2 regions of the Longispora sp. NPDC051575 genome follow, and region 1 is predicted to be linked to the other one. Evidence: riboswitches for the same ligand, from Rfam matches in the RefSeq annotation. Region 1 holds a riboswitch; the other holds the start of a gene.
The links. A riboswitch is a leader RNA that binds a small molecule or an ion and turns the genes downstream of it on or off. The one in region 1 is predicted to bind ZMP and ZTP.
Positions count from the first base shown of each region.

Region 2: linked by a shared signal. The riboswitch ahead of AB0M43_RS08475 (cyclodeaminase/cyclohydrolase family protein) and the one ahead of glyA (serine hydroxymethyltransferase) in region 1 are both predicted to bind ZMP and ZTP.

Region 1 is NZ_JBFAZP010000012.1:10,440-15,511, forward strand. Features, by position in the region: gene AB0M43_RS32615 (bifunctional diguanylate cyclase/phosphodiesterase) at 1-889, opposite strand, end outside; gene ilvD (dihydroxy-acid dehydratase) at 1,083-2,927, shown strand; gene AB0M43_RS32625 (PaaI family thioesterase) at 2,980-3,387, opposite strand; ZMP/ZTP riboswitch at 3,446-3,533, shown strand; gene glyA (serine hydroxymethyltransferase) at 3,563-4,831, shown strand; gene AB0M43_RS32635 (EAL domain-containing protein) at 5,028-5,072, opposite strand, start outside.
Region 2 is NZ_JBFAZP010000003.1:215,009-220,080, forward strand. Features, by position in the region: gene AB0M43_RS08465 (cupin domain-containing protein) at 1-93, opposite strand, end outside; gene AB0M43_RS08470 (MarR family transcriptional regulator) at 168-611, shown strand; ZMP/ZTP riboswitch at 718-804, shown strand; gene AB0M43_RS08475 (cyclodeaminase/cyclohydrolase family protein) at 826-1,401, shown strand; gene AB0M43_RS08480 (bifunctional 5,10-methylenetetrahydrofolate dehydrogenase/5,10-methenyltetrahydrofolate cyclohydrolase) at 1,398-2,225, shown strand; gene AB0M43_RS08485 (epoxide hydrolase family protein) at 2,277-3,386, opposite strand; gene AB0M43_RS08490 (excinuclease ABC subunit UvrA) at 3,558-5,072, shown strand, end outside.

The DNA.
Region 1 (5,072 bases):
CCACGTCCTCCGGGTGCGGCAGCTCCAGGAACGACCGGGCCACGATGTCGCGCTCGATCAGGCCCAGCCGCCACGCCGCCGACGGGGACAGCCAGCCCACGTCGAGCCGGCTGTCCAGGATCATGGTCACGTCCGAGGCGCCGGCGACGATCGAACGGAAGTGCGCCTCGCGGTGGGCGAGCTCCGCCGCGTACCGCCGGGCGTCGCGCATCGTCAGCGCCTGCCGGCCGACCAGCGCGGCGGCGACGGCCGTGGCCGCGTACGCCGCGCGGACCGTCAACGGGCCCACCGTCACCAGGTGGTAGAGCGTCGCGCCCAGGGCGGCGGCCACCGGGAGCATCGACAGCCCCGTGCCCAGCCGGGGCAGCGGCGCGTGCCCGGCGGGGCCCGGACCCGACTCGCCCGTGGCCCGGACCACGGCCAGCACCAGCACGCCGACCCCCGCGAGCCACAGGACCAACCCCGCAGGACGGGTACCCGGCAGCGCCGCCCACCGCCACAGCACGTGCGCGAACGTCCCGGCGGACAACAGCCCCGCCCCGGCGGCGACCGCGAACACCGGACCCTTGGGCTGGCTGGCCCGCAGGCACACCGCCACCCCCGCCCCGCACACCACGGCGACCGTCGCGCCGGCCACGGTCACGATGGCCGGGGGCCGGACGATCCGGGGCCCCAGGATCAGCAGCCACACCACATAGGCCCCGCTGCCGGCGACGAGCAACCCGTCGAGCACCGCGCGGACCCGGGCACCCCAGCCGCACGGGCCGCCCCGCATCGTCAACAGGCCCGTGAGCAACAGGGCCGCGCAGCCGAGGCCGGCGAGGGTGGTCAGCCGGATCCCGATCCGCGCGTCGGCCGACAACGCCAGACCGTGGGCAAGGACAGACACCCCAAGACCGGCGACCAGCCACGGGGCCCTACCAAACGGAACAAGCGTGCGAGGGGGCACGAGATCTACTGTGCCGAACTTTTCTCTGATTCGGGACACACAGCGTGTCCGTTATCTGTCACGGAGTTTTCCCGCCCAGTGGGCGTACGGCGGGCCGATGGCGGGCGCCGGAGGGCGGTGGGAGACTCGTGGTATGCCTGAGCTGCGGTCGAAGACCTCCACCCATGGCCGGAACATGGCCGGCGCGCGTGCCCTGTGGCGTGCCACCGGCATGACGGACGGCGATTTCGGCAAGCCGATCGTCGCCATCGCGAACAGCTTCACGCAGTTCGTACCCGGCCACGTGCACCTCCGCGACGTCGGGAAGATCGTCGCCGGCTCGATCGAGGCGTCCGGCGGGGTGTCCAAGGAGTTCAACACGATCGCCGTGGACGACGGGATCGCGATGGGCCACGGCGGGATGCTGTACTCCCTGCCGTCGCGGGAGCTGATCGCCGACGCGGTGGAGTACATGGTGAACGCGCACTGCGCCGACGCGCTCGTGTGCATCTCCAACTGCGACAAGATCACGCCCGGGATGCTGCTCGCCGCGCTCCGGCTCAACATCCCCACCGTGTTCGTCTCCGGCGGCCCGATGGAGGCCGGCAAGACGGTCGCCATGAACGGGGTCGTCACCCACAAGCTGGACCTGATCGACGCGATGGTGGCCGCCGCCGACCAGGCCGTCTCGGACAGCGACCTGGACAAGATCGAACGCTCGGCGTGCCCGACCTGCGGCTCCTGCTCGGGCATGTTCACCGCCAACTCGATGAACTGCCTCACCGAGGCCATCGGGCTGGCCCTGCCGGGCAACGGTTCCGTGCTGGCCACGCACGCCATGCGCCGGGGGCTGTTCGAGGAGGCCGGGCGCACCGTCGTGCGGATCGCCGACGCGTACTACGCCAACGACGACATGTCCGTGCTGCCCCGGGCCATCGCGTCCCGGGCCGCGTTCGAGAACGCCGTCGCGCTCGACGTGGCCATGGGCGGCTCCACGAACACCGTCCTGCACCTGCTCGCCGCCGCCCGCGAGGCAGAGGTCGACTTCAACGTCGCCGACGTGGACGAGATCTCCCGCCGGGTGCCGTGCCTGGCGAAGGTCGCGCCGAACTCGCCGAAGTACCACATGGAGGACGTGCACCGGGCCGGCGGCATCCCCGCCCTGCTCGGCGAGCTGCACCGGGGCGGCGCCCTGCGCACCGACGTGTGGTCGGTGCACTCCCCGGACCTGGACTCCTGGCTGGCGGAGTGGGACATCCGCAGCGGATCCACGTCGGCCGCCGCGCTGGAGCTGTTCCACGCCGCGCCCGGCGGGGTGCGCACCGTCGAGCCGTTCTCCACCGACAACCGGTGGTCGAGCGTCGACACCGACGCGGCCGAGGGGTGCATCCGGTCCGTCGAGCACGCCTACTCCGCCGACGGCGGGCTCGCCATCCTGTTCGGCAACCTCGCCCCGGACGGCTGCGTGGTCAAGACCGCCGGCGTCCCCGACGACTGTCTCACCTTCACCGGACCCGCCAAGGTGTACGAGTCGCAGGACGACGCCGTCACCGCCATCCTCGGCAACCAGGTGGTGGCCGGCGACGTGGTGGTCATCCGGTACGAGGGGCCCAAGGGCGGGCCGGGCATGCAGGAGATGCTGTACCCGACCTCGTTCCTCAAGGGGCGCGGGCTCGGTCGGGCGTGCGCGCTGATCACGGACGGGCGGTTCTCCGGCGGGACCTCGGGGCTGTCCATCGGGCACGCGTCGCCCGAGGCGGCGGCCGGCGGGCTGATCAGCCTCGTGCGCGAGGGCGACCCGATCGTGATCGACATCCCGAACCGGGCGATCCGGCTGGACGTCGCCGACGACGAGCTGGAGGCGCGGCGGGTGGCCGAGGAGAAGCGGGACCGGCCGTACACGCCGGTGGACCGGGTGCGGCCCGTGTCGGCGGCGCTGCGGGCCTACGCCTCGATGGCGACCAGCGCGTCCGACGGGGCGTACCGGCTGGTGCCGTAGCCGGACCGGGCCGGCACCCGTGCCGGGCGCCCGCCCGTACCCGTCGAAAGATCTAGGCCAGGAGCGCGTAGACCGTCGAGACCTCGGCGGCCACGCCCTTCGACGCCGACAGCGTGATGGTCACGAAGGCGAGGCTCCGGCCGGCCTTCGTGACCGACGCGCGCACCAGGGTGTCCTCGCCCACGACCGGCCGCTGGAACGTCGAGGACAGCTGCACCGTCGTCATCGGGAAGAATCCGCCCCGGGTCGCCGACAGGGCGATCACGGACGCGGTGTCGGCGGCGGCCATCATCGCCTGCCCCGACAGCGCCCCGCCCTCCCGGGCCAGGTCGGCCGACCACGGCAGCCGCAGCGTCGCGGCGCCCTCCCCGACCTCCTCGACGACGAGCCCGAGTGCGAGCACCCAGGGCGCGAAGTTGGCGGCCAGAATCGCGTTGCCCTCCGCGGGCGTGAGTCCCATGGCGGCGAAGCATAACGGCTTGATCTCGTGATGGGAGCCCGCCGCAGGTCGACTAGCATGACAAGTACGCGACTGGCGCGGGTTTGGGTGGGCATAAACCACCGGGAAGCGACACTCGCCGGGCACCGTGCGCCTGGGTGCCGGGATCAGCGAAAACCATGTCTGGAGACGAGCAGTGCACGAGCCATCGATCTCGCACCTGGCCACCGAGGACCCGCAGATCGCGGGTCTGATCGAGGCCGAGGCGAAGCGCCAGTTCGAGAAGATCCGCATGATCGCCTCGGAGAACTACGTGTCGACCGCCGTGCTCGAGGCGACCGGGACCGTCCTGACGAACAAGTACTCCGAGGGCTACGCCGGCAAGCGGTACTACGAGGGCCAGCAGTTCATCGACCAGATCGAGACGATCGCGATCGAGCGGGCCAAGTCCCTGTTCGGCGTCGACCACGCGAACGTCCAGACCTACTCCGGCTCCCCCGCGAACCTGGCCGTCTACCTGGCCTTCCTGAACCCGGGCGACACCGTGCTCGGCATGGGCCTGCCGGCCGGCGGCCACCTGACCCACGGCTGGTCGGTCTCGGCCACCGGCAAGTGGTTCAACGCCGTGCACTACGGCGTCGAGAAGGAGACCGGCCTCGTCGACCTGAACAAGGTCCGCGAGCTGGCCCTGGAGCACCGGCCGAAGCTGATCATCTGCGGCGGCACGGCCATCCCGCGCACCATCGACTTCCCGGCCTACGCGGCCATCGCCAAGGAGGTCGGCGCGGTCCTGCTCGCCGACATCGCGCACATCGCCGGCCTGATCGCCGGTGGCGCGCACCCCTCCCCGGTCGGGTACGCCGACGTGATCTCCACCACCACGCACAAGACCCTCCGGGGCCCGCGCGGCGCGATGCTGATGTGCAACGCCGAGCACGCCAAGGCCATCGACAAGGCCGTGTTCCCCGGCCTGCAGGGCGGCCCGCACAACCACACGACGGCCGGTATCGCGGTGGCCCTCAAGGAGGCCGCGACCCCCGAGTTCGGCGTCTACGCCCACCAGGTCGTCGCCAACGCCAAGGCCCTCGCCGCCGCCCTCGTGGAGCGCGGCTTCGACCTGGTCTCCGGCGGCACCGACAACCACCTGATCCTCGCGGACCTCACGCCGAAGGGCATCGCCGGCAAGCCCGCCGCGCAGGCCCTCGACGCCGCCGGGATCGAGCTGAACTACAACTCGGTGCCGTTCGACCCGCGCAAGCCGTTCGACCCGTCCGGCATCCGGCTCGGCACCGCCGGGCTCACCACCCGGGGCCTCACCCCGGAGCAGATGCCGCAGGTCGCCGCATGGATGGACGAGGCGATCGGTGCGGCCCTCAAGGAGGACACCACCGAGCTCGACCGGATCGCCGGCGAGGTGTCCGACCTGCTCAAGGCCTACCCGATGCCCGGGTACGCGGCGGAGTAGCCACGCACTTCCCGGACCCCGGCGCCCCGCTCTTGTGGGGCGCCGGGGTCTTTTCAAGAGCATTTGATGGTTACGGTGGGGTGTGACCGGTGTCCGGCGGTTCGTCTGGGCTGCCCGGAGCGCCCCCGCCAAGCCGGGCGTTCCCGACCGGGAGTAAGCCCCCGGCTCGGCCCGGGGTCGGCGCTCGGCCCGGGGGTCAGCCCGCGCGTCGGGTCGCCGCCCACTCCAGCAGGGGTTCCAC
Region 2 (5,072 bases), on a different contig from region 1:
TTCGGCGCTGCCGCTGCGCGGGGCGGCGTAGGAGGTGAAGGTCGCGCCGTGGATCTCGTGGACGACGGCGTCGGAGGGGCGGACGACAGGCACGGTGACTCCTCAGAAGTAGACAAGTAGCTTGTCTAAATGGTCAACGATCTTGTCCGTGCTGTCAAACTGCTTTCATGGGTACCGACCACCGCGCGCTCGCCTACCTCGTACTCGCCGCCGCGAACACCCTCAGCGAGGCCATCCACGCGGGGGTGGTCGCCCGCGGCTTCGACGACGTCCGCCCCGCGCACGGCTTCGCGTTCGTCCGGCTCGCCCCCGACGGGGCCACCGTCGGACAGGTCGCCGAACACCTGGGCGTCACGAAACAGGCCGCCAGCCAGCTGATCGAGGAACTGACCCGCAAGGGGTACGTGGCCAGCCAGCCGCACCCGCGCGACGCCCGGGCCCGGCTCGTCACGCTCACCGACCGGGGCTGGGCCTGCACCCGGGCCGCCGACGCCGCGGCGGCCGAGGCGGTGGCGCGCTGGGCGGAGGTGCTCGGCGAGGACCGGGTCGGGGCCCTGGTCACCGACCTGGCCCGGGTCGCCGCGCCGGGCCGGCTGCGTCCCACCTGGTGACGCCGCCCTGGGCCGGTTCCCGGATGTCGCCGGCCCGCACGGGATCGTGGCCGGGTGCGCTCCGGCGACTGCGGAGCCAGGCGACGCCGGCGGCCCCTGGTAGATTCGGCCGTGCCGCGACTGGCGAAGGTGGATCACCACCGGGGAGCGGCAGCACACACACGTGACGGTGTCGTCCGCCTGGGCACCTCTGTCCCACCGACGGAGGTTCGCCGTGCAGGAATTTCTCGACCGACTGGCCAGCCGCAGTCCCGCCCCCGGTGGCGGGGCCGCCGCCGCGTTGCACGCCGCCCAGGGCGCGGCCCTGCTCGCGATGGTCGCCCGCTACAGCGACGGCCCGAAGTACGCGGGGCACGCGCCCCTGATCACCGCCGTGCTCACCGAGGCCGAGGAGCTGCGCGGCCGCGCCGTGGCCCTGGTCGCCGAGGACGCGGAGGCGTTCGCCGCCGTGGCCGCCGCGTACAAGGGGCCCCGGGAGGTGCTGGCCGCCGCCCTGGTGGACGCCGCGCGCCCGCCGGCCGCCGTGATCGCCGTCGCGGCCCGGCTGGTCGCGCTCGCCGAGGACCTGCTGCCCGTCGGCAACCGCAACGTGGTCACCGACGTCGCGGCCGCCGCCGAGGCCGCGCGCGCCGCCGTGACCACCTCCCGGGTCAACGTCGAGGTCAACCTCGCCGGCATCACCGACCCCGACGCGCGCCGCGACCTGCTCGCGACCCTCGCCGGGGTCGACGAACTCGTGGCCCGCGCCGACCGGGTCACCGCCGACGTGCGTGAGGGGCTGGCTGCGTGAACCTGTCCGGACGGGAACTCGCGGCCACCATCCGCGCCGACGTCGCCGCCCGGGTCGCCCAGGGGCCCGCGCCGAAGCTCGCGATCGTCACGGCCACCGCCGACGAGGCCAGCGCCTGGTACGTGCGCTCCCTGGCCACGGCCGCCGGCAAGGTCGGCATCACCTGCGAGGTGGTGGACCTCGGCCCGGCCGCCGACACCGCCACCATCACCGACGCCCTCCGGGGGCTCGCGGCCGACCCGGGCACGCACGGCGTCATCCTGCAGACCCCGTTGCCCGCCGGTGTGGACGCCCGGGAGGTGGCCCTGGCGATCGACCCCGCCCAGGACGTCGACGGCGCGAACCCGGAGAGCCTGGGCCGGCTCGTCTGCGGCCTGCCCGCGTACCCGCCCGCGACCGCCGAGGCCGTCGTCGCGCTCCTCGACCACCACGGCGTACCCGTCGAGGGTCGGGAGGCCGTGGTGGTCGGCCGGTCCACGGTGGTCGGCAAACCGCTCGCGCACCTGCTGCTCGACCGGGACGCCACGGTCACCGTCTGCCACTCCCGCACCGCCGACCTGGCGGCCGTCACCCGGCGCGCGGAGATCCTCGTCGTGGCCGTCGGCCGGGCCGGACTGATCCGCGCCGGACACGTCGCCCCGGGTGCGACCGTCATCGACGTGGGCACCCACCCGACGGCCGACGGGGGACTGGTCGGGGACGTCGACGCCGACTCGGTGGCCGGGGTGGCGGGGGCGCTGAGCCCCGTACCCGGCGGAGTGGGTCCCGTGACGACCGCCCTGCTGCTGCGGCACACCCTCGACGCGGCCCGGGCCCGGGCCTGAAAACGTCCCTGCCACGGTCATCCGGTGACCGTGGCAGGGACGTCGTCGTCCTCAGACCGCGCGGAAGAACTCCCGGACGTCGTCGACCAGCGTCGCCGGCTGCTCCAGCGACAGGAAGTTGCCGCCCCGCTCCACCTCGGTCCAGCGGGTCACGTTGTGGTCGCGCTCGGCGAACCGACGGATCGCCACGTCCGTCGTGGCGGTCGCGATCACGGCCGTGGGCACGGTGCCGCGCGGCTTCGGGGCCCAGGCGGCCGGGTCGTGGGCCGACTCGTAGTACAGGTTGGCCGACGAGCCGGCGGTGCCGGTGAACCAGTACACGCTGATGTTGGTCAGGAGGTTGTCGATCCCGACCGCGTCCTCGGGGGACGTGGCGGCGGCGTCGGTCCACTCCTGGAACTTCTCCGTGATCCAGGCCAGCTGCCCGACGGGGGAGTCGTGCAGGCCGAACGCCAGGGTCTGCGGGCGGGTCGACTGGATGGCGTTGAAGCCCATCATGTCGTCGCGGAAGTTCTGCAGCCGGCCGAGGCGGCCCTGCTCCAGCTCGGTGAGGCCCTCGAAGTCCGCCGGGTCGTCCGACGGGAAGGTGATCAGGCCGTTGAGGTGCAGCCCGACGATCCGCTCGGGGTCCTGGCGGCCCATCTCGGCGGCGATCCACGCGCCGCCGCCGTTGCCCTGCACGCCGTAGCGCCCGTAGCCGAGGCGCGCCATCAACGTGACGAACGCGCCGGCGATCCGGCCGGTGTTCCAGCCGGCTCCGGCGTGCGGGCCGGAGAAGCCGACGCCGGGCGTGGAGGTGACCACCACGTGGAAGTCCTCGGCCAGTGGCGCGATGACCTCGGAGAACTGGGTGAACGAGCCCGGCCAGTCGTGCACGAGCAGCAACGCGAGCGCGTCCGGGTTGGCCGAGCGCACGTGGACGAAGTGGATGTTCTGCCCGTCGACCTCCGTCGTGTACTGCGGGAACGCGTTCAGCTTCTCCTCGGCGGCGCGCCAGTCGAAGCGCCCGCCCCAGTACTCCGCGAGGCCGCGCAGGTAGTCCACCGGCACGCCCCGGGTCCACGGGTCGCCGGGCAGCTGCCCCGCCCACCGGGTGCGGCCGAGGCGGTCGCGCAGGTCGTCGAGCTCGGCCTGGGGGACGGCGATCCGGAAGGGGCGGATCTCGGTGGCGGCAGTGGTGTTCAACTCGGACACGGCTCGGGCCTTTCTCGCTGCTCACACGGGCTTCGGTACCCGTTCAGCATAGCAGAACGAAGCATTCCGTTCCAGTATTTCGGCGATGGGATCCCGATCAGGATTCGAGCAGCCCCGGACTCACCTAGAGTGACCGTCATGACGAGTAGGGCCAGGAAGACGGACACGTCCACGCACGCCGCCGACAGCCACGACCTGATCCGGGTCCAGGGCGCGCGCGTGAACAACCTCAAGGACGTCAGCGTCGAACTCCCGAAACGCCGGCTGACGGTGTTCACCGGCGTCTCCGGCTCGGGCAAGAGTTCCCTGGTGTTCGGCACGATCGCCGCGGAGTCCCAGCGGCTGATCAACGAGACGTACAGCACCTTCGTGCAGGGCTTCATGCCGACCCTGGCGCGCCCCGAGGTCGACGTCCTCGACGGGCTGACGACCGCGATCATCGTCGACCAGCAGCGGATGGGCGTCGACCCGCGCTCCACGGTCGGTACGGCCACCGACGCCAACGCCATGCTGCGGATCCTGTTCAGCCGGCGCGGGAAGCCGTACGTCGGCTCGCCCCAGGCGTTCTCCTTCAACGTGGCCTCGATCAGCGGAGCCGGCGCGGTCACCATGGAGAAGGCCGGCAAGACCGTCAAGGAACGGCGCACCTTCAGCGTCACCGGCGGCATGTGTCCGCGCTGCGAGGGCCGGGGCTCGGTCACCGACTTCGACCTGACCGCGTTCTACGACGAGAACCGGTCGCTCAACGAGGGCGCGCTGACCATCCCCGGGTACAGCATGGAGGGCTGGTTCGGCCGGATCTTCAGCGGCAGCGGCTTCTTCGACATGGACAAGCCGATCCGCAAGTACACCAAGCGGGAACTGCACGACCTGCTGTACAAGGAGCCGACGAAGATCAAGGTCGAGGGCATCAACCTCACCTACGAGGGCCTGATCCCGAAGATCCAGAAGTCGATGCTGGTCAAGGACGTCGACGCGATGCAGTCGCACATCCGGGCGTTCGTCGAGCGGGCCGTGACGTTCACGACCTGCCCCGACTGCGACGGCACCCGGCTCAGCGAGGCGGCCCGGTCGTCGAAGATCAAGGGGATCAGCATCGCCGACGCGTGCGCCATGCAGATCAACGACCTGGCGACATGGGTACGCGGCCTCAAGGAGCCCTCGGTGGCCCCGCTGCTCGCCAAGCTGGCCCACACCCTCGACTCGTTCGTGGAGATCGGCCTCGGGTACCTGTCCCTCGACCGGCCGTCGGGCACCCTGTCGGGCGGCGAGTCGCAGCGCACCAAGATGATCCGGCACCTCGGCTCCTCGCTCACCGACGTCACCTACGTCTTCGACGAGCCCACGATCGGCCTGCACCCGCACGACATCGCGCGCATGAACGACCTGCTGCTGCGGCTGCGCGACAAGGGCAACACGGTGCTCGTCGTGGAACACAAGCCGGAGACGATCGTGATCGCCGACCACGTCGTGGACCTCGGACCCGGCGCCGGTACGGCCGGCGGCCGGATCTGCTTCGAGGGCACCGTCGAGGGCCTGCGGTCCAGCGGCACCATCACCGGCCGGCACTTCGACGACCGGGCCACCCTCAAGGACACGGTGCGCACGCCCACCGGCACGCTGGAGATCCGCGGCGCGAACGCGAACAACCTG